DNA from 4 places in the Lysinibacillus sp. FSL M8-0134 genome. Region 4 is predicted to be linked to each of the others. Evidence: riboswitches for the same ligand, from Rfam matches in the RefSeq annotation. Region 4 holds a riboswitch; each other region holds the start of a gene.
What was found. A riboswitch is a leader RNA that binds a small molecule or an ion and turns the genes downstream of it on or off. The one in region 4 is predicted to bind cobalamin.

Region 1: linked by a shared signal. The riboswitch ahead of cobT (nicotinate-nucleotide--dimethylbenzimidazole phosphoribosyltransferase) and the one ahead of MKY49_RS20790 (ATP:cob(I)alamin adenosyltransferase) in region 4 are both predicted to bind cobalamin.
Region 2: linked by a shared signal. The riboswitch ahead of MKY49_RS10460 (ABC transporter substrate-binding protein) and the one ahead of MKY49_RS20790 (ATP:cob(I)alamin adenosyltransferase) in region 4 are both predicted to bind cobalamin.
Region 3: linked by a shared signal. The riboswitch ahead of MKY49_RS20035 (FecCD family ABC transporter permease) and the one ahead of MKY49_RS20790 (ATP:cob(I)alamin adenosyltransferase) in region 4 are both predicted to bind cobalamin.

The regions. Positions count from the first base shown of each region.
Region 1 covers NZ_JBBPAJ010000001.1:1,127,934-1,135,737, forward strand. Annotated here, with positions in the region: gene MKY49_RS05455 (alpha/beta fold hydrolase) at 1-141, shown strand, start outside; gene miaA (tRNA (adenosine(37)-N6)-dimethylallyltransferase MiaA) at 128-1,030, shown strand; gene hfq (RNA chaperone Hfq) at 1,149-1,379, shown strand; gene MKY49_RS05470 (rhodanese-like domain-containing protein) at 1,477-1,779, shown strand; gene MKY49_RS05475 (hypothetical protein) at 1,825-2,220, opposite strand; gene MKY49_RS05480 (DMT family transporter) at 2,479-3,333, shown strand; cobalamin riboswitch at 3,375-3,550, shown strand; gene cobT (nicotinate-nucleotide--dimethylbenzimidazole phosphoribosyltransferase) at 3,640-4,695, shown strand; gene MKY49_RS05490 (trimeric intracellular cation channel family protein) at 4,749-5,354, opposite strand; gene MKY49_RS05495 (methionine gamma-lyase family protein) at 5,696-6,946, shown strand; gene MKY49_RS05500 (MerR family transcriptional regulator) at 7,095-7,472, shown strand; gene glnA (type I glutamate--ammonia ligase) at 7,528-7,804, shown strand, end outside.
Region 2 covers NZ_JBBPAJ010000001.1:2,066,982-2,074,785, reverse strand. Annotated here, with positions in the region: gene MKY49_RS10475 (class I SAM-dependent rRNA methyltransferase) at 1-1,033, shown strand, start outside; gene MKY49_RS10470 (S9 family peptidase) at 1,117-3,105, opposite strand; gene MKY49_RS10465 (precorrin-3B methylase) at 3,178-3,855, opposite strand; gene MKY49_RS10460 (ABC transporter substrate-binding protein) at 3,915-4,910, opposite strand; cobalamin riboswitch at 5,037-5,223, opposite strand; gene MKY49_RS10455 (translation factor GTPase family protein) at 5,406-7,343, shown strand; gene MKY49_RS10450 (hypothetical protein) at 7,723-7,804, opposite strand, start outside.
Region 3 covers NZ_JBBPAJ010000002.1:40,962-48,765, reverse strand. Annotated here, with positions in the region: gene MKY49_RS20070 (ring-cleaving dioxygenase) at 1-508, shown strand, start outside; gene MKY49_RS20065 (nitroreductase family protein) at 577-1,194, shown strand; gene MKY49_RS20060 (NADPH-dependent FMN reductase) at 1,258-1,800, shown strand; gene MKY49_RS20055 (HAMP domain-containing sensor histidine kinase) at 1,912-3,312, shown strand; gene MKY49_RS20050 (response regulator transcription factor) at 3,284-3,976, shown strand; gene MKY49_RS20045 (YdhK family protein) at 4,018-4,587, opposite strand; gene MKY49_RS20040 (biotin transporter BioY) at 4,710-5,306, opposite strand; cobalamin riboswitch at 5,450-5,638, shown strand; gene MKY49_RS20035 (FecCD family ABC transporter permease) at 5,783-6,829, shown strand; gene MKY49_RS20030 (ABC transporter ATP-binding protein) at 6,835-7,626, shown strand; gene dapF (diaminopimelate epimerase) at 7,675-7,804, shown strand, end outside.
Region 4 covers NZ_JBBPAJ010000002.1:196,612-204,415, forward strand. Annotated here, with positions in the region: gene MKY49_RS20775 (MATE family efflux transporter) at 1-103, opposite strand, end outside; gene MKY49_RS20780 (tyrosine-protein phosphatase) at 242-1,009, opposite strand; gene MKY49_RS20785 (ABC transporter substrate-binding protein) at 1,145-2,095, opposite strand; gene MKY49_RS20790 (ATP:cob(I)alamin adenosyltransferase) at 2,079-2,636, opposite strand; cobalamin riboswitch at 2,801-2,998, opposite strand; gene MKY49_RS20795 (hypothetical protein) at 3,092-3,646, opposite strand; gene ytvI (sporulation integral membrane protein YtvI) at 3,736-4,794, shown strand; gene MKY49_RS20805 (C40 family peptidase) at 4,895-6,049, opposite strand; gene MKY49_RS20810 (ABC1 kinase family protein) at 6,375-7,804, opposite strand, start outside.

The DNA.
Region 1 (7,804 bases), on a different contig from region 4:
GAACAATTAACTGCGGTAGGTGTAAAAGATGTAACGGTTTATTTATTTGAGGATAAGCGGCATGAAATTTTAAATGAAGACAATCAAGAAGAAGTCTTTCAAGTTATATTACGGTGGTTAAAAAAATATGATACAAACTAGATTACAGCAGGCAGAGGTCGTAGCTATTGTGGGGCCAACTGCTTCTGGGAAAACAGCTTTAAGTATTGAACTTGCAAAAAAATATAATGGTGAAATCATAAATGGTGACTCCATGCAAGTTTATAAAGGACTGGATATAGGGACTGCTAAAATTACGGAAGAAGAGATGGAGGGTATCCCACATCACCTACTAAGCTTTTTAGAGCCGACAGAATCTTTTTCAGTGGCAGATTATCAAAAACTAGTGCGAGCCAAAATTGCAGAAATCCAATCTCGACATAAGTTACCCATTATAGTAGGTGGCTCGGGCTTATATGTACAAGCTGTCTTATATGATTTTCAATTTACTGATGAAAAAGTCGATGAGGCTGCACGTAAAGCCTATTATGATGAATTAGCAAAGCTTGGCCCAGAGGCAATGCACGATAAGTTAAAACAACTAGACCCTCAAACGGCTGAAACGATACATCCAAACAATACTCGACGTGTGATTCGGGCATTGGAAATGTTAGAATTAAGCGGTGTATCCAAAGCTGCAGAAGCACAAAATCGAGGTGAAGTGCCTCTATACAAGCATGTCATTTTAGGGCTAGGTCAAAATATGTCACGTGAAGTGCTGTATGACCGCATTAACCATCGTGTTGATTTGATGATGGAAAAAGGTCTTTTAGAAGAGGTTAAAGGATTATGGCAGCAAAATATTCGAGATGTTCAGTCCATACAAGCGATTGGTTATAAGGAACTATATGATTATTTGGATGGAAAATGTTCCCTTGAGGAAGCGATAGACAGTTTAAAACAAAATTCTCGCCGCTATGCAAAAAGACAGCTTACCTATTTCCGCAATAAAATGGATGTCTATTTTATGACGACACATGAGCAATTATAAAAGTTGACATATTTTCTTGCTAATTAAAGAAATATTTCTAAAAATTACTAATTGATAAATTGGTAGAACGTGCTACTATAGGAATGAAGAGGTAGAAAGTTAGTAGGGAGGCTATTTGATGAAATCAATCAACTTGCAAGATACGTTTTTGAACCAACTACGTAAAAACAGTGTTTTTGTAACTGTATTTCTGTTAAATGGATTTCAGTTAAAAGGGACTGTGAAATCATATGATAATTTTACAGTTTTATTATTAGATGCTGAAAATAAACAGCACCTAATCTACAAGCACGCCATTTCTACATTCGTTCCAGCTAAACAAATAGATTTTTTAGAGACAGAAGCATAAAAAGATAGTATTAAACAGTTAGTGTTCTCCACACTGGCTGTTTTTTTTTCTTCAGGCTATAATGATAGAGGAAATTGATATTTGGAGGACGAGTTTTATGAAATCGATGGAAACAACGCAATTATTAGATCTATTGGATGCTAATGAAGACCTATATATTATTGACGTTCGAGAAGACGAAGAAGTAGCGCATGGCATGATTCCTGGCGCTCAGCATATTGCCCTTGGGACAATCCCAGAGCGTTTAGATGAATTAGATGTAGAAAAGCCGTATATTGTTGTATGTAAGGCTGGTGCTCGTTCTGCGAATGCTTGCGCCTATTTAGAAGCTCAAGGATTTGATGTAACAAATCTTGAAGGCGGCATGCTTGCATATGATGGAGAATTAGAATTTAAATAATGTGATACGTAAAAAGAAAGAGTGCCTACTCTTTCTTTTTTAGCTCTATTCTTTTAATGAATTCATAATGTAACCAAAGTTTTCTGCAAAATTGTTATAAAGATTCACATTTTTTTGTCCTTTAATCTTTGCAGCATAACTGGCAAAGTTCAAACCAGCCCCGTAAACTTGTAGTGCACCATTCGCAAGATCCCCCTTTTGGAGAAGCTCAATACCATCCTTTAAAAAATTGTCACTTTCATCAAAGTGACACTCCGTAATGTATTTATGTCCGCTATGAAATAATTTTAAATTTTTTATAATTGTATGTGCTGTTTCTTCGCTGATAGATGCGTCGATGTCCATTAATAACTGATTAATTGGTTTTACGAGCTGGGCATACAGGCTATCATGAGTTTCACATGTTTCAGCAATGGCGTTTCTTAATTCTTTTGCATTCATCGTATCTTCTCCTTTTTCATCATTTAGATTATTGAATAATTTACCTCATTTTTTCAAAGACAAACTCTCCTGAATTTTCAGAAATATGTTATGATAACATGAAATGAAGGAGGGATTTTGTATGTTTCGATCAATAGCACCCCCAACAATGTCTTTACAGTAGAATCTACTGTTTAGGCATCCGATAACTGATTGCTCATTCTTATTAGATTCTACTGTATAGGCTCAAACTATATGCGTAGAAAGTAGGAATTTTTAATGAGCGGAAAATTAGCATTTGTATTATCTATGGTTATTTTTGGTGCTGTCGGTGTTTTTGCAAGGTATATTCCTTTAGCTTCTAGTGAGATTGCCTTTTGGATGAGTGGCATTGGTGCTTGTTTTTTACTACTAATTTTTATTTATAAAAAGGAAAGCTTTGCAAGAAGCGCTATTGTCCTGAATAAATGGCCGTTATTAATTTCAAGTGTTGCTTTATGTGGAAATTGGATATTTTTATTTCAGGCGTATAAGGAAACGACCATTGCTAATGCTGCCCTAAGTTATTATTTTGCACCCGTATTGGTCATCTGTTTATCGCCTATTATTTTAAAAGAAAAGCTAGTTGCAAGAAAAATAGTTTATGTTGGTGTAGCACTTATCGGTCTTTTTTTGATAATGCAAAGTCAGAACGCAGAAAATAGTGGACACTTAATTGGTATTGTCTATGGTCTGATTGCGGCATGCTTTTACACCCTACTAACATTTACAAATAAAAATATTCGCGGGTTAAAGGAACCACATAATACGATTATCCAACTCTGTTTAGCTGCATTTTTCCTCAGCCTCTATATTGTAGGAACGACGGGTTTTCAGGTGATGCAAATAAATTTTGCTTCTATTCTATTACTCATCGTATTGGGCATTGTCCATGCAGGTATAGGGTTTTATTTATTCTTTTTAGGCATGTCACAGCTAAAAGGTCAAAGTATAGCTATTCTTAGCTATATTGATCCACTGACATCATTAGTGATCTCCACGATGATTATTGGAGAAAAAATGACGCTGCTACAACTAATAGGAGCCATTCTCCTATTAGGCTCCACATTACAAAGTGAAATCGAAAAAGTGTAAAAGGGTTTGACAGGAAGAATAAGCTGTCGTAGATTTAAAGTAATTTAATAAAAGCATTAGGTGCCCAAAGGGGAGAATAGGGAATAAAGTGAAAATCTTTAGCGGACCCGCCACTGTATAAGGGAGTTCTATAGTAAATACCACTAGCGCGTTGCTGGGAAGGTGCTGTGGAATGTTGAACTTGAGCCAGGAGACCTGCCTATTTGCTTTAAAAGGTATGGATGATGGAAAAGTCTGTAGTTTATTTGTTGTGACGATAAACTACAGGCTTTTTCTTTTTGTCTTAAAAGGAAAGGAGAAATTATCATGCAATTACTACAAAACACGTTACAAAACATCCAAGGTGCTGACATGAAAACGAGGGAGCAAGCAAGAAAGCGTATAGATGCTCTCTGTAAGCCCCCTGGTAGTTTAGGAAAACTAGAGTCCATTGCTGTGCAGCTTTCTGGGATAACTGGACAATTATATCCGCTCGTTGATAAAAAGGTCATTATTGTCTGTGCTGCTGATCACGGTGTTTGTGAAGAAGGTGTAACCACGAATCCACAAGATGTTACGGTCTTTCAAACATTAAATTTCCCTCAAGGTGGTACAGGCGTTTGTGCAATTGCAAACATTACCAATGCCAAGGTTGTCACAGTAGATGTAGGGGTGAAAGAAGAGATTCCACACGGTGCAGGTGTCATCATCAATAAAATAAAGTACGGTACAGACAATATGGCAAAAGGACCTGCCATGTCTAAAGAGGAAGCCATTCAAGCAATTGAAGTAGGAATTCATGTGGCGACAGAGGAAATAGCAAAAGGGGCTAATGTACTTGGCACAGGTGAAATGGGCATTGGTAATACAACACCTAGTGCTGCTATTTTAGCTGTATTGACTGGATGTGATCCAATTGAAGTAACAGGGTTTGGGGCAGGTGTAGGCAATGGTGGCATTGCTCATAAAGCAGCGGTTATTAAAAAAGCTATTGAGGTCAATCAACCAGACCCTCAAGACGGTTTAGATGTATTAGCTAAAGTCGGGGGCTTAGAGATAGGGGCCATGGCTGGTATCATACTAGGGGCAGCTGTCCATCGTAAGCCGGTTGTGATTGATGGTTTTATTTCAACTATTGCCGCACTTATCGCATATAAGCTTGAACCGAAAGTAAAAGATTATATTATCCCTTCCCATGCTTCAGAGGAACCGGGTGCTAAAATTGCCGCAGCGTTACTCGGCATTGAACCAATGCTACATATGAACATGCGCTTAGGAGAAGGCTCTGGTGCCGCCTTAGCTTTTCCCATTTTAGATGCAGCCTGCTCCATGATGAACAATATGGTGACGTTAGAGGAAGCGATGCAACTATTAGCTAAATAAAAAAGGAATAAGCCTGTATAGTTCCAATACTATTTGGGCTTATTCCCCACTCATTATGCTCGATTTAGCTTACGTAAAGGCAAACGCCATTTCATCATATAGGAAAGAATGCGTAACACTGTGATGATGGCGAATAAAATATAAAGGAAGATGTCTCCTGTAAACACTTCAAATCCAATAATTAGCCCTGCAAGTGCAGCCCAAACACCATACACCTCATCTCGTAGAACTAATGGTTTACGTCTAGCCAATAAATCACGCACAATGCCGCCACCCGAACCAGTTAAGACAGCAGCTACTATCACAGCACTAATAGGCATATCTAGTTTCACGGCATACAACGCACCTTGAATTGCAAATGCTGATAAGCCAATCGCATCTGTGAAGTTACCCCAACGATGCCAATGCTGAATCAAATGATGAGGGAAAATAAAAAATATAGTAATCGCTGCTAACGCAATTTGAAACATCATATCCTGCCCCCATAAGGTCGTGACAGGTAGTCCGATAAGTAAATTTCGAATAGCCCCCCCGCCAAAAGCAGTTACAATTCCGAGTATATAGACACCGAATAAATCGTATTCTTCTTCCATGGCAATAATTGCCCCAGAAATAGCAAAGGCAATTGTTCCGATAATACTAAAAACCTCCCAAGCCATTCCTTTCACCCCTTCTAGTAATAAATAAACTTCTTTTTATGTTAAAAGACTTTTCTTGAAACAAAATCTATGGATTTATGAGCCAAATTCAGTCATTAAACACGCTTCTTGAAACAAGTCCGCACATTAGCTTAGCGTAAAATGCGCTTAGAAACAATAGGCAAGTTTTGCAGGTACACATACAAATTGTTAAGATGATAATGAAATAAAGAAAAAGATCTGTCATGAGCGTTGATATACCAGTAGTTGATTAGCAAATTCTAGAGAGAGTTAGTTCAATTTAGATCATAAATATCTTACTGATTGAAATGCGGGACAACGGTGAAATGGAGAAGAAAAGAATGACGTTTACATCTAACTTATCAGTACAAACGCTATCATTAGCAGCACAAATAGAGGAGCGAGTTCGACCTTATCATGCAAAGGTCGAAGAAATGGCATTTTATAATCAACAGAAGGTGCTAGCAGCTTTCAGAAAGCATCAAGTAAGTGATTATCATTTACATCCATCAAACGGCTATGGCTATGATGATGAGGGACGCGATAATCTAGAGCGTGTTTATGCGGAAGTATTCGGTGCAGAGGCTGCCATTGTACGACCACAAATCATTTCCGGAACACATGCGATCACGCTTAGTCTATTCGGTGTACTTCGTCCTGGTGATGAGCTGCTTTATATTTCTGGTCAGCCATATGATACATTGCAATCTATTGTCGATGGTGGTGACAAAGATACAGGCTCCTTGAAAGATTATCAAATCGGCTATCGCCATGTCGATTTACTGAATAACCAAGAAATTGATTGGACAGGTGTGGAAGCGGCTATTACTCCGCAAACTAAAATGATTGCAATTCAACGATCAAAAGGTTACGCGACACGACCTTCCTTTACGATTGCAGAAATTGCGGAAATGTGCGCAAAGATTCGTCAATTGGCCCCACAAGCGGTCATTTTTGTAGATAATTGCTATGGCGAGTTCGTAGAAGCACAGGAGCCTACAGAGGTTGGGGCTGATTTAATGGCCGGCTCACTGATAAAAAATCCTGGTGGTGGTTTAGCTAAAATTGGTGGCTATATTGCTGGCCGTGCCGATTTGGTGGAGAAATGTGCCTATCGCATGACATCTCCGGGTATTGGGGCAGAGGCGGGGGCTACATTAAATACACTAGGAGATTTTTATCAAGGATTCTTCCTAGCACCCCATGTCGTATCACAAGCATTAAAAGGGGCAATCTTTACGGCAGCCATGCTAGAGGAAATCGGGATGAATACGTCTCCAAGCTATAAGGCGAATCGCACGGATTTAATTCAATCTGTTTCATTCCAAACGGCACAGCAAATGATTGCCTTTTGTCGTGAAATACAAGCCAATTCCCCAATAAATGCCCATTATGCACCAGAACCAGCCTATATGCCCGGCTATGAAGATGATGTCATCATGGCTGCGGGAACATTCATCCAAGGCTCTAGTATTGAATTGACAGCAGATGGTCCAATACGTCCGCCGTTTACAGCTTTTATACAGGGTGGACTGACATATGAACATGTGAAGTTTGCTATTTGCAGTGCTGTTCAAGCTATTCAAAAATAATCATGTGGAAATTAAAAATTTGAACAGTTTTTTACAATTTTCTAGCACTTTTAAAAAAATAACATTGTCATGTTAGGAAACCTTACATGCTTGGTTGACAGTGAAAAAATTTCGTTATATGATAAGCGGGTATTGGAGGAGGACTTAAATGAGTCGTGAAATTAGACGAACTATGCCGTTATTATCGATGAGTATTGTGATGCAATTAACTGAACTTTCGGCACGACAAATTCGTTATTATGAAGAACACCATTTAATTGAGCCGCACCGAACAGAAGGCAACCGTCGAATGTTCTCACTAAATGACGTCGACACATTGCTTGAGGTTAAAGACTACTTAGAACAGGGTATGAATATGGCAAAGATTAAAAAAATATTTGCTAAAAAGCAAAATCCTGTTGCTACAATTGATGAGCAAGATTTAAGTGATTCAGAATTACGCCAAATCATGCGAGAAGAAATGCGACAAGCACAGCGCATGCAAAAATCATCCATCCGACGTGGGGATTTATCTCGATTCTATTAATTAATAGGGTAGGGTAAACATAAAAGCTAGACAAATTATAGGAGTGTGGAAAACTGTGGGTAAATACACAAAAGAGGACATTAAACGTCTCATCGAAGAAAAAAACGTAAGCTTTATTCGTTTACAATTTACAGATATTCTTGGCACAATTAAAAATGTTGAGATTCCTGTAAGTCAATTAGACAAAGCACTAGAAAATAAAATGATGTTTGATGGCTCATCTATTGAAGGTTTCGTTCGAATCGAAGAATCTGATATGTATTTATATCCTGACCTCGATACTTTCGTAGTATTCCCTTGGACTTCTGAAAAAGGGAAAGTAGCACGTTTTA
Region 2 (7,804 bases), on a different contig from region 4:
ATACTACGGTATCCAAAATAAAGGGATTGGCTGGGTGCTGACAACAGATGCCAACGAAACGATTGATAAAGCTTTTTTCATAAAAAAATTCAAAAAAGCGATCGACAATCGTGCAGCATTTTTTAACAATGACAACACGACTGCCTTCCGAGTTTTTAATGGTGAAGGAGATGGCATTGGTGGTTTAACAATTGACTTTTTTAATGGGTACTATATGGTGAGTTGGTATAGTGAGGGCATTTATTCATTTAAAGAAATGGTTTATGAGGCGCTTGCTGAAACAGTCAACTACCAAGCCATTTATGAGAAAAAACGCTTTGATAGTAAAGGGCAGTACATGGAACAGGATGATTTTGTCATGGGCACGCCTGGCGAATTTCCCCTTTTGGTGAAGGAAAATGGCATGACCTATGCGGTTCATTTAAATGATGGCGCGATGACGGGGATTTTCCTTGATCAACGTGAGGTACGATTGGCTATACGTGAGCGTTATGCAAACAGCACCAACATGCTCAATACGTTCTCCTATACAGGGGCATTTTCTGTGGCAGCTGCCCTCGGAGGCGCTAATAAAACAACGAGTGTGGACGTAGCTAAACGCAGTCTAGCTAAAACGATTGAGCAATTTAGTGTCAATGACATTGATTATGAAGCACAGGATATAAAAGTGATGGATGTCTTTCATTATTTTAAATATGCGCAGCGTCATGCATTACAGTTCGACCTTGTCGTATTAGACCCACCTAGCTTTGCACGTACGAAGCAAATGACGTTTTCAACGGCGAAGGACTACCCTAAATTACTGAAGGACACGATTGCGATTACGGCCAAAAACGGTATCATTGTTGCTTCTACCAATAATGCAAGCTTTGGTATGAAAAAGTTTAAAAGCTTTATTGACCAAGCCTTTAAAGAGACTCGTACACGCTATAAAATTGTCGAGGAATACGGTTTACCGAAGGATTTCCGTGTGCCTCGGGAATACCCTGAATTTAATTACTTGAAGGTCGTATTCATTCAAAAGATCGACTAACTAGGAGGGAATCACACTTTGCTGTGATTCTTTTTTTATGTAAAAAAGTGGCCTAAGAAAGTTCTTAAGCCACGAATAAAACCTTATAAATACTTCACAAACCAATCGCGAATATATTCGAGTCGATTAATTCGTAACGTTGGTTTTCCGCTTCGAGATAGCTCATGATTAGCCTCAGGGAAACGCACGAATTTTGTTTCTTTTTTACGATGCTTTAATGCAATAAATAATTGCTCTGCCTGCTCAATCGGACAGCGATAATCTTTTTCACCATGTAAAATCAATAAAGGTGTCTCCACATTATCTACATATTTCAGTGGAGAATGATGCCATAGCTTCTCTATATCGTCAAAGCCCGCTTGAATTTGCCAGTCTGTAAAGTAATAGCCAATATCACTAACACCATAGAAGCTAATCCAGTTCGAAATGGAACGCTGTGTCACGGCTGCTTTAAAGCGGTTCGTATGGCCAACAATCCAGTTGGTCATAAAGCCTCCATAGCTTCCCCCTGTTACACCAAGACGGTCTTGGTCAATAAAATCATAGTGCTCCAACGTGTAGTCTACGGCAGCCATCAGATCCTGATAATCATTACCACCATAATCACCTCGTACTGCATCGACAAATGTTTGACCATAGCCATGACTACCACGTGGGTTCGTATAAAGCACGGCAAAGCCTTGAGCAGCTAAGATTTGGAACTCATTAAAATAGGTGTTGGCATACATGGCATGTGGCCCACCATGAATTTCAAGAACGAGAGGATATTTATTCCCAGCTTCATAGCCAACTGGCTTCATAATCCAGCCGTTAACCTTCCAGCCCTCTGCTCCTTCGAATTCAATGGCTTCTGGTACCGCTAAGGTTCTCGTCTTTAAAAATTCTTCATTGATGGATGTCAGCTGTTCTCTGTCACCTGTTTGCAAGTTGATGTAAAATAAATCGCCAGGATTTGTTGTTGTGCTAATAGCAACAACTGCTTTATCCTGTTGAGCATCAAGTGAGAAACCATAAACATATTGATCATCGTGAATAGCTGGGTAGATTTCGCCCTCTATATTACCGAAATAAATCACCGCATTGCCATGATCTGTTACTTGGAAGTAGAAGCTTTTGTTATCGTTCAGCCATTGAACACGTGGTGTCACTACACCTTGTAGGAAATCTCCAATAGCAAAATCCCCAATCGGTGCATCAAATTCACCTGTGATACATGTCAGCACATTGTCTTGCAAATCATACACCCATAGCTTAGCTTGCGTAGCATTTTCAAATTCTCTTTCACTTCCTACATAGGAAATAAAGCGACTATTCGGTGACCATGATGTTTGATAATACATGCCTGTTCCTTGCGTAAGCTGGCGCGTCTCTTTTGTCTCTACATTTAATAAGAAAATATCGATATTAAATGAGAAATCTAGATCCTCCGCTTTATCTGCTAAATACGTAAGATATTGTCCATTTGGCGACCATGTATCAAGATGGAAATGTTCATTTCCTTCCGTCACTTGCTCAAGCTCACCCGATTCCAAATCGACGATGGCAATGTGGGTAAACTGCTCCAAATTCAAGAACCCACCTGCATCTGATTTATGTTTCATCTTGTCTATTTCGAGAGGCTTTACTTCTTTCTCCTCTTTCTTTTCATCCTCCACCTTGTCTAAGATAGATTCATCCTTCCCTAGCTTAACAGAAAAGGCAATTTTCTTTCCGCACGGTGACCATACAGGAGATGACGCACCATTTTTACAATGTGTCACTTGTTTTGCCTCACCCCCCGCTTTTGACAAAACATAAATTTGGGGCTGCCCCGTTCTCGTTGACAAAAAGGCAATTTGACTGCCATCCGGAGACCAAACAGGAGAACTTGTTCTATCCTCTCCAAATGTCCATTGCTTTGGCGTTCTATCCTTCAAGTGTATGTAAAATAAATTGGATATATAGTCTTTTTTCTTTTCATCAATACGCGTCTCTACATATATTACCTCAGTGCCATCAGGTGATAGCTGGGGATCTGCTACCGATTTTAAGTGATAAAGATCTTCTGGTTGAATTCCTTGTTTCGATGTCATGTTCTTACTCCTTTGGATTTGTAATTTTTATTGCCTTATTACAATACTTCGACACCCTAAGTAATATTCCTGCTATTTGATAGAATCTTTTACTATTTCCCAATATTCAGTGGATTTTGTTCTACGATAAAATTTATAAAAGGGCTCATGAGGACGTGCATACTCCTGATAAAGGCTTATAATTTGTAGCACAAAGCCTTCAATCTGTTCTACTCCTACCCTTTTTGCGAATAATGTGCCAGCCTGTGCCTTTGCCCCCATCGGTATAGCCCCTAAATAAACATCAAAGCTTTCGTTTTGATAAACGAGTCCTATATCATCAAAAGATGGGTTATAGCAGGCAGAGGCACAGCCATTCACGTTAACACGCACTCTTGAAGGGACCTGAATCCTCTCTAACGTATGATAAAGCTGTTCTGTAATATGCACTGCCTCCATTTTTTCACCATCACAAAAATCACATGCCTTCATGACGATATTAGGTACTGCTGGTGCAATATGTAGACCCGCTTCCTGTAAGGCTTGAACAGCTTGTGCGGCAGCACTCGTCGGGACGGATACTATAATACTATAAGAAGCCGAATACTTAATTGCCCCCTTTTCTCCAACAATCTCGGCTATTTTTTGAAATTGTGCTGGCGTGTAATGCTTATTAATAATGCCAGGACTGACAGCTAAGCGTGTAAATTCGCCTTGTTGGCTAAGTGTTTCGAAGGTTTGATCTGGTACGTTTTTTTGAAATGCATTCATGGATATCTCTCCTTATGAAAAAGGAGCTAGCAAAAACGCTAGCTCGGATTGTTGTTAGATTAAAAATTTTCAGGATAGAAGCCTTTTGCTAAAATTTCAATCGCCTCTGCTGCTCGAACTCCTTCAGATGCTGCTGATAGCGGAAGAATAACAAAGCGCTCATTTTTAACAGCTTCCATCTCCTTTAATGCGGGATCATTTTTTAAGAATTGAATCTTTTGTTCTGCTGTTGTTTCACCGTAATCAATGACAACCACCACCTCTGGGTTACGGTCTACTGCATCTTCTTTTGATACGGTTGTCCAGCCGGATTCCACATCACCAAAAATATTTTGACCACCAGCGATGGTCACTAGCTCATTCATAAAGTTTTGACCAGCTGTAAAGATATCCTTTTCACCGCTGTCAAACACTAACACACGTAAATTTTCATCATCTTTCGGTAATTTCGACTGTACACTTTCTACGTCTTTCGTCATTTGCTCAATTAAGGCTTCTCCACGATCCTCCACCCGGAAAATCTTCGCGATATTGCGAATATCAGTGAAAATATCCTCTAATGTCGGCTTTGTCATATTGGAAGCTGTATGTAAATACGTATGAATCCCTAATGCCTCTAGCTCTTCCGGAGTTCCTACGCCCTTTTCACCAAAGCCACTTTTCCAGCCTGCATATAAGAAATCCGCCTCTGCATCAATTACTTGCTCCTTCGTTGGATATTGATCTGAAAGCACAGGGACCTTATCGTAAGCTTCTTGTAATGGCTCATAGATTGTATCATCTAAGTAAGCTGTTCCTACCATGGAATCCTCTAATCCTAATGCCAGCATGATTTCCGTTACATGCTGATTTAAACTAATCGCTTTTTTTGGTGCTTCCTTGTATGTTTGCGTTGTATCATTATTTTCGATCGTTACTTCTGTTGTTGCTGTCTCGGACGGCTCAACCTTTTCACCCTGTTCTGCAGACTCTTTGTTGTCCGTTGCATTACAAGCGCCTAAAACAGCTACTAAGGCAATGACCATGATGAGCCATAAACTATTCCATTTCTTCATGTCCTAATCTCCTTTGTTATGAATATAGTTTTGAGGGCATAAAAAAACCCTCTTGTCGCCAAGAGAGAAGCATAGTGAAAAAATGGTATGGTCACCTTTATCACTATCCCCATCCTCGTGGTTCTTAGTTAACAGTTCATATTGGCAGGTATCCTGGCTTAGGTTCATCATCTATACGCCTTCCCATAGCTACACTACAGTGGCACGTTGTATAGACTCCCCATTTACAGTTGCGGGACAGCATCGGAATTACACCGATTTCCCTTTTAAGCAAATGACAAATGCCATTTGCACCAATACATTTTATAATGGTTAATACTATTGATAGACTAGCAGAAGAAGATTAATCACGCAATGAGGAACATGGCGTGACATCCATAATCCCCATTATATTAGCACTATTTCGACATAAAGACGAACTATTTTACAAGAAATATTTCTACGAGAATTCTGTTACAATGGGAAGATAGCAATGGATAGAAACGAGGATTGGTTATGTACAAAACAATTGGTGTACTTGCCCATGTCGATGCAGGGAAAACAACATTTTCTGAGCAAGTACTTTTTCATACAAATAGTATTCAAGCCCGAGGCCGTGTCGATCACCAGGATACCTTTCTCGATAATCATGAATTAGAGCGCAAGCGTGGCATCACCATATTTGCCGAGCAAGGTCGCATGAACATCGGCGATGATACATACACGTTAATTGATACACCAGGGCATGTCGATTTCTCCCCTGAAATGGAGCGTTCCATTCGAGTCATGGATTACGCCATTATTATTATCAGTGCAGTGGAGGGCGTGCAAGGTCATACAGAAACAGTATGGCAGCTGTTACGTAAATATCATGTCCCAACCTTCTTTTTTATCAATAAAATCGATCGTGAAGGGGCCAACGTAGAGGCAGTCATGAAGCAGCTACGTAAAGATTGCTCACCAGATGTCTTGTTGATCGATGAACCGCTTCGAGCAGATTATCTTTCTAGTAGTATGATGGAATGGCTGGCAGAGCGAGATGAAGAATTACTCGATGCCTTTTTGAATGAATCGTTGGAACATGAACAATGTCTAGCACAGCTAAAGGACATGATTACAAGTGAATGTGCTTTCCCTTGCTTTACAGGCTCGGCCTTAAAGGATGAGGGCATTCAGGAATTTATTGCCCAGCTTCCTCTATTAACCGATACTCATTTTGAACAGGATGCACCGTTTCAGGGAGAGGTTTTTAAAATACGACACGACGGCCACCAGCGTTTAACCTTTATGAAGGCCATGCAGGGGTCCTTACATGTGCGGGATGAATTTACCTTTGGCGAGACAACAGAAAAAATCACAGAAATTCGCCTTTATAATGGCAATCGCTTTGAAACCGTTCAACATGTTGAAGCGGGTGAGATATTTGCTGTTAAAGGGTTAAGTCAGGCAACTATTGGAGACCGCATTGGCAGTACTACACAATCGCAGCCGTACGAGCTCGTCCCAACCTTACAGGCAAAGGTACAATATGAAGGCGACCAACATATTAAAGAAGTGCTACAAATTTTTCGTTTGTTAGAAGCGGAAGAGCCTTCATTACGTGTTCTCTGGCAGGAAAAATTCCAGGAAATCCACGTGCATATAATGGGCGTTATTCAGCTAGAGGTACTCGTTGAGGTATTACAGAAGCGTTTTTCATTAGTCGTTTCTTTCGGAGAGCCACAAATTTTATACATGGAGACAATTGCGACAACGGTTACAGGCTATGGCCATTTTGAGCCACTCAAGCATTATGCGGAAGTGCATGTATTAATGGAACCAAATCCACGTGGAACAGGCATAACTTTTAGCAATGCCTGTCATGCGGATGATTTATCAGTAGGTAACCAACGACTTGTTGAAAAGCACTTATTTGAACGGGAGCATCATGGACTACTGACAGGCTTCCCGCTAACCGATGTTCATTTTACGCTGTTGACAGGTCGCGGGCACAATGAACACACATCGGGCGGTGATTTCCGAGAAGCTACTTTCCGAGCGTTACGCCAAGGACTTGAGCAAGCGCAGAATGTCTTACTGGAGCCATACTATCGCTTTAAAATGAAAGCCTCTAATGACTTTATTGGCCGCATGATGACCGACATTCAACAAGCAGCGGGTACATTCGATGACCCAATCTTGACGGAAACAGATGTAGTGCTAACAGGACGTGCGCCCGTTGCCACTTTGATGAGCTATAGTACAACCTTTGCTGCCTATACAAATGGAAAGGGCGCACTAACACTACAGTTTGACGGCTATGATGTGTGCCATAACCCCGAGGAAGTCATTGCACAAATTGGCTACGATAAAAATGCCGACCCTGAATATAGTTCCTCTAGCATCTTTTGCGCGAAAGGCAAAGGCTACACCGTCCCTTGGCAAGAAGTACAAGCCGCCATGCATTGCCAATAATATCGGGATTGGGATGGCCCGCTCGCGTGGGGATTTGCTCTTAGCGGCAGGGCTTCTTCCTTCCGCGGGTATTCCTAGCTCTAGCGCGGGTGTTTGCTCCTTTCGCGGGTATTCTTCGCTCTAGTGCGGGTATTTGCTCTCCTTCCGCGGGTTTTCCTCGCTCTAGTGCGGGTGTTTACCTCTTTCGCGGGTATTCTTCGCTCTAGTGCGGGTGTTTACCTCTTTCGCGTGTATTCCTCGCTCTTGCGCGGGTATTTCCTCTCCTTCCGCGGGTATTCTTCGCTCAAACGCGGGTGTTTCCTCTCCTTTCGCGGGTCTTCACTCAAGCAGCGATATTCTTTAATTAAAATAAGCCCTCCGTTGGTTGGAGGGCTTATATTTATAGGGCACCGACTGCTTTTTTTGTTGGCTTGTGCACGAAATATGCTGGTTGGACGATTACATAGTCATGCGAGTTTGTG
Region 3 (7,804 bases), 160 kb from region 4:
TCCAGTATTCGTCCGTGTGGCCAATTTTAAATACTTTAAAGATATGTTAGAAAAAGTAATGCTCTTTAAAGAAATTGCTGAAGAAGGCGACTTCCACCTATTTGAAGTAGGTGAGGGAGGGAATGGCGCTCAAATAATTGTTGAGCATAACACTGTGTTACCAGTTGCTCGTCAAGGTTTTGGCACAGTTCACCATGCAGCCTTCCGTGTAGAAGATCGTGCGGTATTAGATGAATGGACTGCACGCTTTGAAAGCTTTGGTTTCCACACTTCTGGCTATGTAAATCGTCATTTCTTTGAATCATTGTACGCACGAGTTGCACCGCAAATTTTATTTGAATTAGCTACTGACGGTCCTGGATTTATGGGAGACGAGCCATATGAAACACTAGGAGAAAAATTATCATTACCACCATTTTTAGAACCTAAACGCGCACAGATTGAAGGACTTGTACGTCCAATTGACACTGTAAGAAGCTCTATTACGTTCGATAAAGAATATGAGTAATACTATTCCATTCAGTAGAGAGATGTTTCTCTACTGAATGAATACATAACTGTATTGGGGGTTTAAAAATGGAATTTTCCAAGCTGATTGATAAGCGTCGCTCTGCTAATAATTTTCTCAAGGACGTCAAAATGACTGTGGAAGACATACGTCCTATTTTGGAGGAAGTTAAGCTCGCTCCATCAGCATTTAACTTACAACATGCTAATTATATAGTGGTGTTGGATGAAGATATGAAAGAAAAGGTTCGAGAAGCAGCCTATGGACAATATAAAGTACATTCAGCTTCAGCGGTAATACTTGTATTAGGTGATAAAGAGGCGTATAAAAATACTGCTGAATTAAGTCAAGGTATGGTTGATTTAGGTATTATTACAGCTTGTGAATTAGATGAGCTAGTAGCTGAAAATACAAACTTTTATGAAGAACGTGGGGATGCATTTATGAAAGATGAAGCAATTCGTAATGCATCTTTGTCTGCCACGTTATTTATACTAGCTGCAAAAAATCGCGGCTGGGACACTTGTCCAATGATTGGTTTTGATGATCAAAAAATGCGTGAACTATTTAATGTACCAGAAACACATGAAATAGCTCTAATGATCACAATTGGGAAAGAAAAAGAAAGTAGTCGTCGTCTTCGTGGTTATCGAAAGCCAGTTGAAGAATTTGCCACTTACTATTAAAGTGGTATAAAATACAATAGCTATACAAATACTAAGTTTAATGTACATTTAGGAGGAAACATCATGAAAGTAGTAGCCATCGTTGGTAGTATTCGTAAAGAATCTTATAACATGCAATTAGCTCACTTTATTCAAAAGCGTTATACAGAAAAATTAGAGCTTGAAGTTTTAAGCTTAAAGGATTTACCAATGTACAATCAAGATATCGAAAATGAAGCACCACAAGAAGTTCTTGATTTTAAAGCAAAAGTAAAAGCAGCAGATGCTGTGCTATGGGTTACACCAGAATATAATGGTACAGTTCCAGGTGTGATGGTTAATGCCATTGACTGGTTGTCTCGTGTAGATAAAGTAATGATTGGTAAGCCATCTATCATTATGGGCGCATCTATGGGGAACTTAGGTACTGTAAAAGCTCAATTACATTTACGTGATATTTTATTCTCTCCTGGTATTAACTCACCATTACTAAGTGGCAATGATGTTTATATTGGTGCTGTTCACACTAAATTCGATGCAGAAGGCAATTTAACAGATGAAGGCACTGTGAAATTCCTTGACGTTGTCATTGATAACTTCTTAAACTGGGCAAAAAAATACATTTAAATTAATCTGACCCATAGGTATTCAATATACTTATGGGCTTTTTTTACTTCTGCATGGATTTTTCACATTTACACGTTATACTTTTAAGAAAAAGAAAAATGGTGGTTATAGATGAGAAAGTTATCACTGAAGTTAGGTATCATTTTTTTCATCACATTATTTTGTATCGAAACATTTATGATGTTTTTTTTACATGCCTCCTTGACTAATTCTCGTGTTGAAGAGGAATTAGCAAGCTTACAAGCAAGGGGAAACTCCCATCGTACAATATTAGAACAGAACTTTAATAACGAAACCTTGGCCCATATAGTACTTATGGAATCGGATGAAAGTACGGATGTAGTGGTTACTAATCATCAGGGAGAAATACTAGCTTCATCGCAACCCCATCCAGAAATTAGAGATATGTTCAGTAAGATAGACGGGGAAATACCTTATAAGGGAAGAGTATTGCAAGCTAACTGGCAAGAGGCTAAGGCTATTGCCACTATCAGTCCTATTAAAGAACAGCAAACAACGATTGGCTACGTTTTTATGTTTCAACATACAGATTCCATCCACGCCTTAATGAAACGTTTAAATAAGCATTTTCTTATAGTTGGCATTGTTTCTGGTCTTGTCACTATAGCGGTGATTATCGTGCTATCTAAAAAGCTTGCAAAACCATTAATCCAGATGAAAGAGGCTACATTGAACATGAGTAAAGGTGATTTTACAGTCGACCTTTCTACGAATTCAAAAGACGAACTTGGTGATTTAGCGAATGCCATCCAACTGTTGTCTAATGACTTAAATCATTTAAGGCAAGAGCGTAAGGAGTTTTTGTCAAGCATTGCACATGAGCTCCGCACCCCACTAACATTTATTAAAGGCTATACCGACATTCTTGCCAAACGGGATTTGATAGAGCAAGATCGTCAAAAGTATTTAGCCATTATAATAGAAGAAACCAATAGACTTTCTCGACTCATCAAGGATTTATTTGATTTAGCGAAAATGGATGAAAACTCATTTGTAATTGAAAAACAATGTATCCAGCTACATTCATTTATTACAAGCATGGAAGAAAAATTACATCCTGCTTTTCAAGAGAAAGGTATATATTTCGATGTACATTGTGAAAAAGGCTTACTTCTATGGGCAGATGAAGCAAGACTAGAGCAAATCCTCCTTAATCTATTAAATAACGCGTTAATCTACTGTGCACCTGGAGAAACCACCTCAGTCACTGTTAAAAAAAACAAAGATGTGATAAGCATCATTGTGAAAGATACAGGAAAAGGGATTCCAGCGGAGGATGTACCTTATATTTTCGAACGGTTTTATCGAGTGGAAAAATCCCGTAGTCGTGCTCTAGGTGGCTCTGGTCTAGGACTTGCTATTGTTAAGGAATTGGTAGAGGCACATGGGGGGAAAGTGAAGGTTAGCAGTGAAATCAATAAAGGGACTACTTTTGAATTATTGTTTAAGGGAGTAGAAGCGAATGAAGACTATTTTATGCATAGACGATGAGCCAAGAATGTTAGATTTATTGACCCTTTACTTAGAGCCTACTTTTCATTGTAGAGCCATGTCGTCCGTTCTAGAAGGACTCGATTATTTAGAAGAAGAGCATGTGGATTTAGTTCTGTTGGATATTATGATGCCGGAGATGGATGGGTGGCAAGCTTGCCAGGAAATTAGGAAGTTTTGGGATGTGCCTATTATTATGCTTACGGCAAAAGGAGAGCATGCTGATATTGTAAAAGGCTTAAACATGGGTGCTGATGATTATATTTTAAAGCCTTTTGATGAGGAAGAGTTATTAGCGCGTATACATGCGGTATTAAGAAGGGCGAAAATAGATGAAAAAGTTATATGCTTTGAGGGGCTACGATTAGATAAGGAAGCGTTTGAACTTTATTTTCAACAAAAGGCAATCTCATTAACACCAAAGGAATTTTCCATGCTAGCCTTATTTTTAAATCATCAAAATAAAGTATTTTCCAGAGAACATCTTATCAACACAGTTTGGGGATATAATGTAATGATTGAAGATCGTACGATTGATTCACATGTGCGTAATTTACGAGAAAAATTAAGAAAAAGCGGCTTCCCTGCGGATGATTATTTACAAACAGTATGGGGTATCGGTTATAAATGGCATAAGTCCGCAGCACTTGAACATAAAAACTAGAAAACAACCTCTACCATACCTACTGGGAGAGGTTGTTTAAATTATTTTGAAGTTAACTCTTCTTCTGTTACCCATTTATGATTTTTTACTGCCTCACCATTTAAAGTGGAAGTGTAATCCACCATATAAACAGTTGTTTGTACAGCCTCTTCAATATGGACAAGCGCATTTTCCATACCTTCCATATGCGCTGCATCCGTTTTTACTTCTGTACCAGGAGCCAGAGGTGCTTCTTCGGGATCAATTAATTCTTCGTGAATGACCCACTTATGATTTTTAACAGGTTCTTCACCTGTAGTTGGTTCATAGGAAATAACATAAGCAGTCGTATCATAGGCCCCGACTATTTCTGCTTCTGCACCTTTCATACCGTCCATATGCCCGTTCGTAATAATAGCTGTACTTCCTACAGGAAACTTCGGATTTTCAGCAATTTTTAATGTAGCTGGTACTTCGCCTGAACTTGAATGGTTCATTGTCGAATGATCCATTTCTTCAGTCGTATGATTAGATGTAGACGCAGGCTTCGTTTGATCCACCGTACAAGCAGATAAAGTAAGTAAAGCTAATACTGATAGTAGTGCCATTGACCATTTTTGTTTGAATATCATGTTATATCCTCCTCACTATTTGCTAATACTGTAGCAAATAAATGTGCAGAAATAATGGACATGATCTACTACCAAAAATCAAATCACATCTTTCATCTAACAAGAAAGATGTGAGGAATTATTTATTGAATGGGCATGATTTTCAATGTTTTTTGTAATCGATAGGCGAAGATGCCAGCGAAAATCGCTAAGATAAAATCTTTTGGTAGTGGGGGGATCATCCAGAGCCAAGCTAGTTTATATGAAAAGACCTCTGGTGCACTTGCCCATAGTTTGTAGGCAAAATACATCCAATTTGTCCCTAGGAAATAATTAAGCGCAGTTGCGATTAACGCTGCCGCAATATAGCTTTTCTTTGTTGCACTTCGTTCTACAATTAGTCCTGCAACAAATGCTGCTCCAATAAATGTAATAATAAACCCAAAGGTAGGGCTTAAAATTTGTCCAACTCCCCCACCAAAACGAGCAAAAACAGGCGCTCCTGCTAATCCTATGCACATATAAACTGTACAGGCGAGCGCACCCTTTCTGCTACCAAGAACCAGTCCTGCTAAAATAGCAAAAAACGTTTGTAGTGTAATCGGTACACCACCCACCATCATAAATGGGGCAAAGGAGGTAATATTAGCCCCTATCATCATAAGTGTTGAGAATAACCCAATATAGGTAATGTCAATAGTTCTTAATTTATGATGACTCTGTTGTGTAGCAGTAGCCATAAATTTCACCTCGTTATAAACCTTCTTACTGCTAGTGTAAAAAACGAATATAATTGTGTCAACCTTATTATAGTTTTAAGTTAACTCAATTATAGTGTAGACTAACTAATTATAAAAATGTATGATAGAATCGTCACAATTTTATAACTTTAAGTACTATTGGTGTGATATTTTTTGAATGTCACTTAAAAGGGAAGTCGGTGGAAGTCCGACGCTGTCCCGCAACTGTAACGAGGAGTCTTATAATATTTTTTGCCACTGTGTTAGTATGGGAAGGCCATTATAGGATGCTGATTCGAAGCCAGGAGACCTGCCATTAGTAATACCTGTAATGCCCACGAGGATGCAAGCAATTACGGACAATAGCTGGATATTTTCTGACTTTGTTTAATCTAGGGTATTTCTATGCGTATTTTCGTATGGAATACCTTTTTTTATTGCTTCATCCATCAATACTTAGTAGGAGCTTTAAACGGATGAATAAAAAATTTATGTTTTTTTCCTTAATACTTTTCTTCGTATTAATCGTTTCTATGACAATAGCCGTTATGGTTGGGTCTGTATCAGTTACACCCTTCTATGTATGGAAAGTTATTCTTTCTAAAATCCCCATTATACAAAATGGCATAGAGCAAGACTGGAGTCGCTCACAGGAAATCATTATTTGGCAAATAAGAGCACCACGTGTTTTACTCGCAGCTATTGTTGGAGCTGGTCTAGCTATTGCTGGGGCAGCAATTCAGGCACTTGTGAGAAATTCCATTGCTGACCCTTATATATTAGGGATTTCGTCAGGTGCAGCTGTTGGAGCGACCTCAGTAATTATTTTAGGTGCCTTTTCATTTTTAGGAATCTATGCTCTTTCTGTATCTGCATTTTTAGGGTCATTACTTGCCATTGCGCTCGTATTTTTCTTATCACGAGTTGGTGGTCGTGTCTCAATTTTTCGCTTGTTATTGGCGGGGATGGCTGTGTCCTTTATTTTAACGGCCGTTTCCAATTTCATTTTGATGATGTCGAAACAAGAAGGGGCTTTAAAGGCTGTTATGTTTTGGATGCTAGGGAGTCTAGCTGGAGCCAAGTGGAATAATATTGTAATCCCGGCTTTCATATTCTTCCTCGTATTTGGGCTACTATGGCTACACTATCGAAATTTAAATTTATTATTACTAGGGGAAGAGGCAGCTGTAACGTTAGGGGTTAATTTACAGCAATTTCGTATTCAGCTCATTTTACTTGTTTCGTTGTTAACTGGTGTACTTGTCGCAGTCAGTGGCTCTATTGGATTTGTGGGATTAATCATTCCACATATCGTTCGGTTAATTGTGGGGTCAAACTATAAATATGTGATACCTATTAGTGCTTTAATTGGAGGAATCTTTTTAGTGTGGGCAGATGCTTTTGCCCGAATAATCATCGCACCTCAAGAAATGCCAATTGGTATTATAACGGCCTTTTGTGGAGGACCATTTTTTATTTGGCTACTCCGTCGTAACAATTATTCTTTCGGTGAAGGAGACTAACTTATATGACATTAGAAGCAAAGCAGCTATCATTCTCCATTTACGATGAGCGTATACTACATGAAGTAAGTATTCAAATAAAAGAAAAACAACTTGTTGGACTCATTGGCCCTAATGGTAGCGGCAAATCCACATTGCTAAAAAATATGTATCGTCTGCTAAAACCGGAAAGTGGTATGGTATTATTAAACGAACAAGATATTTTAAAGCAATCAAGTAAATCGATTGCTAAAAATTTAGCCGTTGTTAGTCAAGAAACACCTGTTTTATTTGACTTCACAGTACATGATTTAGTCAGTATGGGAAGAACGCCACATAAAAAACTATTGGAGCTTGATCAAGAACAAGATTTCCGAATTGTGGCAGATGCTCTTCTACAAACTGGTATTTCACATTTGGAGAAACGAAGCTTTAGCTCTCTTTCCGGTGGAGAGAAAAAGCGCGTAATGGTTGCACGTGCTCTGGCACAACAAGCTAAGGTATTGATATTAGATGAGCCGACGAATCATTTAGATATACAGCATCAACTCCAGCTTATGGACTTAATTCAAACTCTACATTTAACTGTAGTCGCGGCTTTACATGACTTAAATATCGCAGCAATGTACTGTGATCAAATTTACGTTTTACAGAATGGACGAATAGTTTGTCATGGGACGCCAGAAGAAGTACTTACTCCAACGTTGTTACGGGAAGTATTTCATGTTTTTGCTGATATTCAAATACATCCACTAACTGGTAAGCCTTATCTTACATATGTTCCAGAGCAATTTGCCAAAAAGGTTAACCAATCATAAGAAAGTTAAAAGTCTATACATCTACCATCCTTTACAAGGAGTGAATGTATGAAAATAGCCTTTACGAAAATGCATGGTATTGGCAACAGCTATATTTATCTTGATCTTTTCAGGTATGATTATAATGACAATATCTTTTGTGAATTAGCTAAAAAGATAGCAAATGTCCATACAGGCA
Region 4 (7,804 bases):
TATCAGCTAGTCCCATTAACATAAATAAAAATACTTCTAAGAAGATAGGCCACGTTAAATGGAATAGACTTAACTTATTTGTCTCTTTAATTGTGTCTGCCAATACTTTCACTTCTCCTATCTTTTTCTTGAAAATCTATTGTATCTTATCACAAATTTTCAGACTGTAAAGAGGTTTATGATAAGACAGCGCTTCCACACAAAAAATCCCCTTCACATAGCTTTGTGAAAGGGCTTTTCCTTACATCAAACAGTAAGACTGTAATTGCTTACGTTTTTCAGCTGTTAGTCCAAATTCCTGTTCCATAAAGGCAGTCTTTGAGCCATAGAGATCATCCATAGCATCCAATGCTGCTTGTAAATAATCTTCACGAGCAGACATCAATGCATAAAATTGCTGTAATTCTTGTTCATTATACTGATGCTGAATAGCTTGAGCCATTTTTTCCACCATGGGTTGTAAGTGTATATTAGTGTCTAGGTAGTCTTCCATGATTGTTTCCTCTGGTACATCTAAAGCTAGTAAAATCAGGGCGCCTCCTATACCTGTTCTATCTTTTCCAACTGCACAATGGTGAACAAGACCTAAATTATCAGGATTTTGAATGGTTTTCATTAGCTCCTTAAATGAGGGATTATTAAAAGGCATTTGCGCATAAAAATTTCGGAACATTTCGGGGCTTACTACTTTATAAAAATCTTTACCACCAGCATTTGTGGGCATTTCAAAAGCATGATTACCCTTTGCTGGTATTTGAATATATCGAGCATGTGAGAACACGGGGTTAGGATTATGCTGTGCTTCCTTGTTGTCACGGTAATCAAAAATAGTTTTAATACCTAACATTTCAAATCGCTCTTTATCTGCTGATGTCATTTTAGCAAGTGCTGCAGAGCGGTAGAATAAACCCTTCTTTACAATACGTCCATCCCTTGTCTTATATCCCCCCATATCTCGGAAATTATAGACTGCCTCAAACGGAATAACCTGTGTATCTAACTGTTCCATTCACTACCCTCCCTAAATTATTAAGCATTCTTACCTTTATTCTATAGAACAAATTAAATTAATTCCAATTTTCACGCTAGGTAATAACTAACCATATAAAAATGGCTAGCCGTTAGATCAGCTAGCCTTGAATTGTTATTTAAATAACTCTGGATACACAGCTTTAGCTACTAATTCTACTGCTTCTCCAATACGTGGACCAGGACGATTAGAGATATCAGTATCAAGAGACTGTACAGCTTTATCTTGAATAGCTTTCACAGTATTCCAACCATCACGTGTCAAAATTTCCCCTATAGGATCTTCTGTATAGTTTACTGTTGTTAATATAACCTCTGGATTTTTCGCAATAACCTCTTCCTCAGACACTTGCGCCCAATTGTCTAAATCAGCAAAGACATTCTTAACATTGGCTGCATTTAATATTTCTTGCTGGAAAGTTCCAGCGCCTGCCGTATAAATATCTGGCTTAGGACTAATCTCTAAATAAACATTTTTCGGTGCTTTTACTTCTTTCACCTTTGTTTGTACTTCAGTAATTTTCGCTTTAATCTGTTCGTTTAATTCATTTCCTTTATCTTCAACACCCATTACAGCAGCTAGTTGTTCAATATCCCCATAAACATCATCAAATGATGTGGCAGATTCAATAACAAAAACTTTCAGTCCCGCATCTTCTAATGGTTTCAATGCATCCTTAGAGCCAATTGTGTAAGCAATGACCACATCTGGCTTTAAGGCTATAATGCGTTCACTATCGAAATTCTGAGAATCAGATACTCGTTCGATTTTTTGTGCTGCTTCTGGATATGTGTCATACTCTGTTGCTCCTACGATTTTCTCACCAACACCTAGTGCAAATAAAATCTCCGTATTACTTGGTTGTAAGGAAACAATAGTTTTTGGTACTTCTTTAAATTCTACTTCTACACCACGATCATCTGTTACTTTGTAGGTTGTTTGTTCAGTTTGTTGCGTATCCTGTGAAGCCTCTTTATTTTTTGTATCTTCTGAGGTACCACAACCTGCTAAAACTAATATTAGTACTAGCACTGATAGCCATTGGAAATTAAATACTTTCTTCATTCTTACTCTCCCTTTTCTTTTTCATTGGATAGGATTTACTAATAAACGGTATTTCAGCTATACCTGCTTGGTGATTCATATAGACTGCCATGACAAAGCATACATTTGCTAACAAGCCTAAGTAGTCGAAAAGGATAGCTGGTACCTCTCGTTCCTCTGAAACCTTATGTAATGTACGATATGATTTTTTGGCTTCACTGCGGCAAAGATGTAAAGCAGCAGCAGCCTCTGTGCCCTGAGGTAAAACAAAACTTTGTATTTCTTCCTTCACATGACGAACATAAAAGTCATAGCGTTCGCTTAACCAAGAAAGATCTTCTTCTGTTACTGCTAGCTTTCCTCGGACTGAACCATTGACATGGTAAGCCATAGGTAACATAAGCAGCAAATCATCTACGACAACTTGTACATCCTCCTTTTTTACTGCAGCTAATGCAACCCCTAGATGTGTTGTGAGACTATCTGTTCGAATCTCATAATCAACCGTTGAAGCCTTTTCACGCATAAACGGATAACAAGAATAACGTGCATCCTTTTTCACTTGATGTACCCCCTTCCCATTTTGATAAATTCTTACATGAACGATAGCATAAAAAAACGCCGCTCCTTTAAGCAAAGGAACGACGAAAATAACATAATGATTGCCAATTACTATGACATTACCTATGTAATTTGCCGTATATCCTCCTAGCTTCCGAAGAGTTGTTATACGTTCAAATAAAGGTCGGTCTCCTGGCTTGTACAGTTCATTAATGAATTTTAATGAGCTATAAAGAACCTTCCCATCTCCTTGGAGACAGTGGTATATCTTTATAATGGCTGTACTTACAGTTGCGGAAACAGCTTCGGTTTTTCACCGAATTCCCGATTGTGCTAGTTAGCACCTTTATTCTGCAAGAATATTTCATTTGTAAAGCAGTTTACCATATATTAATAGGAAAAAACAGTTGTACTCCAAATAGAAACTTTACATCTGTACAAAAAAACACCATCTCGCTACTTTGAACGGATGGCTGCCTTATATTTCTTTTTGTGTTTAACTTCGGGCTCTTCATCAATTAAGCGGTGTGCAATAGCTATTAATTTAGAGTCATTCGTTTCATCATAAAGCTTTTTAAAAGAAATAATAATATCATAGCGAATAAGAGAGGGATGCTTTTCATCCAAACAGGTTTGAAATCTCTTAGCTAGATACGAGACAACTAAGTCTCTTTGTACTTGACCTGCTAATCCAATTTTCCAAATAGCTTGTAACGCGTTCCTCGCCGTGGCAAATCGCTCATCATACGTCACAGCCCAAATTTTCAAAAAATCTTCCAATACCCTTTCTTCTGGATCACTTTTTGCGGCTAAGGCACATAAAATTTGTGCAGCACGTGCACGAGCATGTCCATCTTTGTATGTAAGTGCTTGTACAAGCTGTTCCCATACTGCATATGTCCAATCTACGGGCTCCTGCATAATTTTCATTAGTTCCTCGTAAGATTCATATTGAATATCGTGGTCACGCTCTGTTAGATTACTAAAAAGTTGCAAAATCTCTTTTTCCATAATTTATCCCTACCTTTATTGATTCAGAACGTAATAAAATTTGATTTATGGTACACTTAACTTAATTTTTTCGCAAAGAAGGTGAGTTTATGAATAAATTTAATGCTAGGAAATTGATTTTTCGAGTAATTGTGATTCTATCCTTACTTGTAGCTGCCTATTTTATTATCCCTGTGTCCATGCCTTTACTATTTGCAGGTATAAGTGCATTTTTCTTAGAACCAATCGTCATGTTCTTTAAAAGGCGATGGAAGATGTCACGGAAAATAGCAGTTGCTTTTATATACATAGTGAGTGTTATGGTTATATCTATTATTTGCTATCTGTCCATTACACAAATCATGTCGCAAATAATTTTACTATCTAAGCAAGCTCCCTATTATATTTCCAAGCTATCAGATATGTGGCTCCATATGCAAGAAAATATCTCTAAATATACAGAAGACTTTCCACCAGAAGTAAGTGCTTCACTTCAAAAAACCACAATGGATTTCATAAAAAAAGTTGAAGAATTCTTTTTAAGCTTCTTTAATTATAGCAAAGTTTCAGCCTTCTTTTCAGAAATTCCAAGCCTATTTATCAGTCTTCTCGTTTATATGATTGCTCTATTCCTATTTATGCTTGATTTGCCTAAATTAAAGCAAATCACTTATAAATATTTAAAGCCCAACACTGCAAAGAAAATAAAGATTATCCTTAATCGTCTAAAGGATGCAACTTTCGGTTATATGAAGGCACACTTATTTGTAAGCTTTATTATTGGAGGCGTCACACTTATTGGACTTCTATTAATCCAGCCCAAATATGCCATAACAATGACGATTATTATTTGGTTAATAGATATTGTCCCTTTCCTAGGCTCTATCATTATTTTAGCTCCATGGGGACTTTATCATTTACTGATGGGTAACACAGCTATTGCTGTAAAATTATTCATCTTAGCTGCTATTTTACTTATTATTCGTCGAGTAGTCGAGCCTAAATTAATGGGAGACCATATCGGTTTATCTACATTGCCAACATTAATCGCCATGTTCATTGGTCTTCAGTTATTTGGTATTATCGGTTTACTTGTCGGTCCCTTTGTTATAATTTTCTTTATTGCATTGAAAGAGACAGGTGTCATTAAGTTAAACTTTAAAATTTAAAAATTTTTAAGCTAAATAAAAAAAAGGTCATCTTTGTATTTTTTCTCTACAAAGATGACCTTTTTCTCATGTCAATCGTCTATTAGTTAAAGAGGCTTGCTTATTGAATACGACCGAAGCCTACTAAGTATTGATTCCACCAATCAAGTGATTCAATTACGACACCGTTGTTTTGAGCATCGATCATTGTGTTGTTACCTAAGTAAATACCTACGTGCGCTACCCCAGACCCGTAGCTGAAGAATACTAAGTCACCAACTCGTGCTTCACTTGCTGAAATACGCTGTGTTGCTAAATATTGTTGTGATGCTGTACGAGGTAAAGAAACACCTGCTTGTTTGTAAGACCATTGTACAAGACCTGAGCAGTCAAAGCCTGTTGATGGGTTGCTACCACCCCAAACATAAGGACGACCTAGGAATTGCTTAGCAGTTGAAATAGCATCTCCTGATGATGCTGTACCAGCTCCAGAGCCAACAATAATTTTTTGTGGTTGACCACCACCAGTATTTTGAGTTGCTTGTACTACTGGCGTTGCTGCTTGAAGAGCACGTAAACGAGCTGCTTCTTCTTCAGCTGCTTTACGCTCCGCTTCTAAACGTTCTTCTTCTTGTTTCGTTGCAATTTGAGCTTTTAATGCAAGTGATTTCGCTTCGTTTTCAGCCTTTTTCACTTCCATTTCGCTTTCCTTTTGTTGAAGCTCTTGGAATTGTTTTTGAAGCTCTTTTTGCTTTTCATCTAATGTAGCTTTTTGTTGCACTAAGCTTGCTTTATCTGCTTCCTGTTGATCCACTAATTCTTGGTCAGCATCCATTAATGTTTTAACCGCTACGACACGGTCCATTAAATCTGCAAAGCTTTTTGCTTCAAGAACGACATTTAAATAAACGCCTACAGTGTTATCTTGTGCTTGATATGCAGCCATACGCTCACTTAAGATTTTAGAGCGTTGTTCAATACGTTTTTGTGTTTCAACAATACTAGCATCTACTTCTTTAATTTCAGCTTGTACTTGTTTAAATACTTTAACTTTTGCGTCGATCTCTTGTTGTAGCTTTGTTAATTCTTGCTCTAATTTCTTCACTTGTTTATCTATTTCAGCCTTTTTCTCGATCATTTGTTGAGAAGTTTCTTCGGCATGTACTTCTGTTGGTTGAATTGTATTAAATAATAAGCCGCCTGCTAGTGCCAATGCTAGCACCATCGACTTACGCCATTTATTGCGCTTTCCCACGTTACCTTCATTTCCCTTCATCTATCAATTTCGCTCTCGATATCCTATGTAATCACTTGAACGATTTCTATTTTAATTAATTGTTCTTATATTTATATTAGCCTTTTAAAGTTTAGCATTTCCGGCATAACTTTTATACTATTTCTCATCTATTTAATACATTAGTAAAACTCGAAATATTTCTGTAACATTAGATATAATGCGTATTTATTCTACAAATAACCAATTTAATCTACATAGCGATAAAAATAGCTTATTCGACATTAGACCTACGCATCGTTTTGTAATGTTTTTGTAATATTTCTCTACAATGTTTCAAAAAAAAGATAGGGAAAAGATTCCCTATCTACTGTTTCATTGATCTTAGAGCTTGTATCGATAATCTTACTAATAAAATGGCACATAAAAATAAACCTAAATAGGCGGCAGTATTTAAGTAAACCGCATAAGAATCATGAATAAATTGGGAGATAGCTAAAAGCGCCACGGATATAATGCCAAAGGTGATCCCTACTAAAAGCAGCACAAAGCGAGAAAACAAATGTGTAATAAAACGAGCATTATGTTCATCTGAAAAAACATCATGATGTAAAATAATCTTCCCGCTTTCAACGCGTTGAATTAGCTGATCTACTCTTCTTGGCATTTTACGTAAAGTAGGTATAAGCATGGACAGTTCTTCCTGAAGTCGCTCTTTAGTAGCCATTGGTTCTTTAAATGGCTTTAAGAAAGAGGCACGCATATATGTAGCAGAAAAATCCTTTGCCTCGGTAAAAATATCAAAACGGGAATCAATTACTCGTAAAGTGCCATCCAGTGTCACTAAGGATCGAAGAGCCAACCCTACTGCAGGATAGAACGCTAAACCAAAGTCCCTTACTACTGTAAATAATGCATGAATTAATTCTTCAGTCGGTATACGATCAACATAGGAGATTTTTAATAAAATTTGATCAATTGCTTGCTCCATCCTTGCACGGTCTGCGTGATCAGCATTTTCCACTAATAATGTTAAGCCATCATATAAAACGCTTGAATCATTAAGCTGAATGCCCATCAAGAATAGCTTCAAACCCTCCTGCTGTGTAGCGCCTAATCGCCCAACTGCACCAAAATCAAGCAGAACTGGTGTGCCATCTGTTTCATCGATGTGGATATTTCCTGGATGCGGGTCTGCATGGAAAATTCCAGAGAATAACATTTGTTCAAAAAATGAATATAATACTGTTCTTGCGAATTGCCTACGATCGATAGACAACCGTTTGAATTCAGCTGCCCCATCTGCTACGCTTTGCCCTCGAATATATTCCATCACAATGACGTTCTCATTACTGTAGGCTGTGTATATTTTAGGTATTCGAACTTTATAGTCACTTTTCGCTAGAGCATTTTTGACCTGTAAAGTATTACGGACCTCAATATCTAAATGAATCTCCTCACGTAATCCATCCGCAAATCCACCAGCTAGCTCCCGAAAGCCTAATGACTCTGCCCAAGTTGATTTTGTTGAAAGCCAGTTGGCAAACTCCTCTAAAATTTCAAGATCATCACGCATGATTCCTTTTACTTCTGGACGCAAAAGCTTAACTACAACATCTTCATAATTTTTAAGTCGCGCCTTATGCACCTGACCAATAGAGGCAGCCGCAATGGGTTCCATTTGAAAATGGCTAAATATTTCATTCATTGGTTGTGGAAGTGAGCCTTCTAAAATTTGTGTAACTTGCTCCTCTGGTAAAGGCTTCACACGGTGCTGAAGTCTTTCTAGCTCATCTA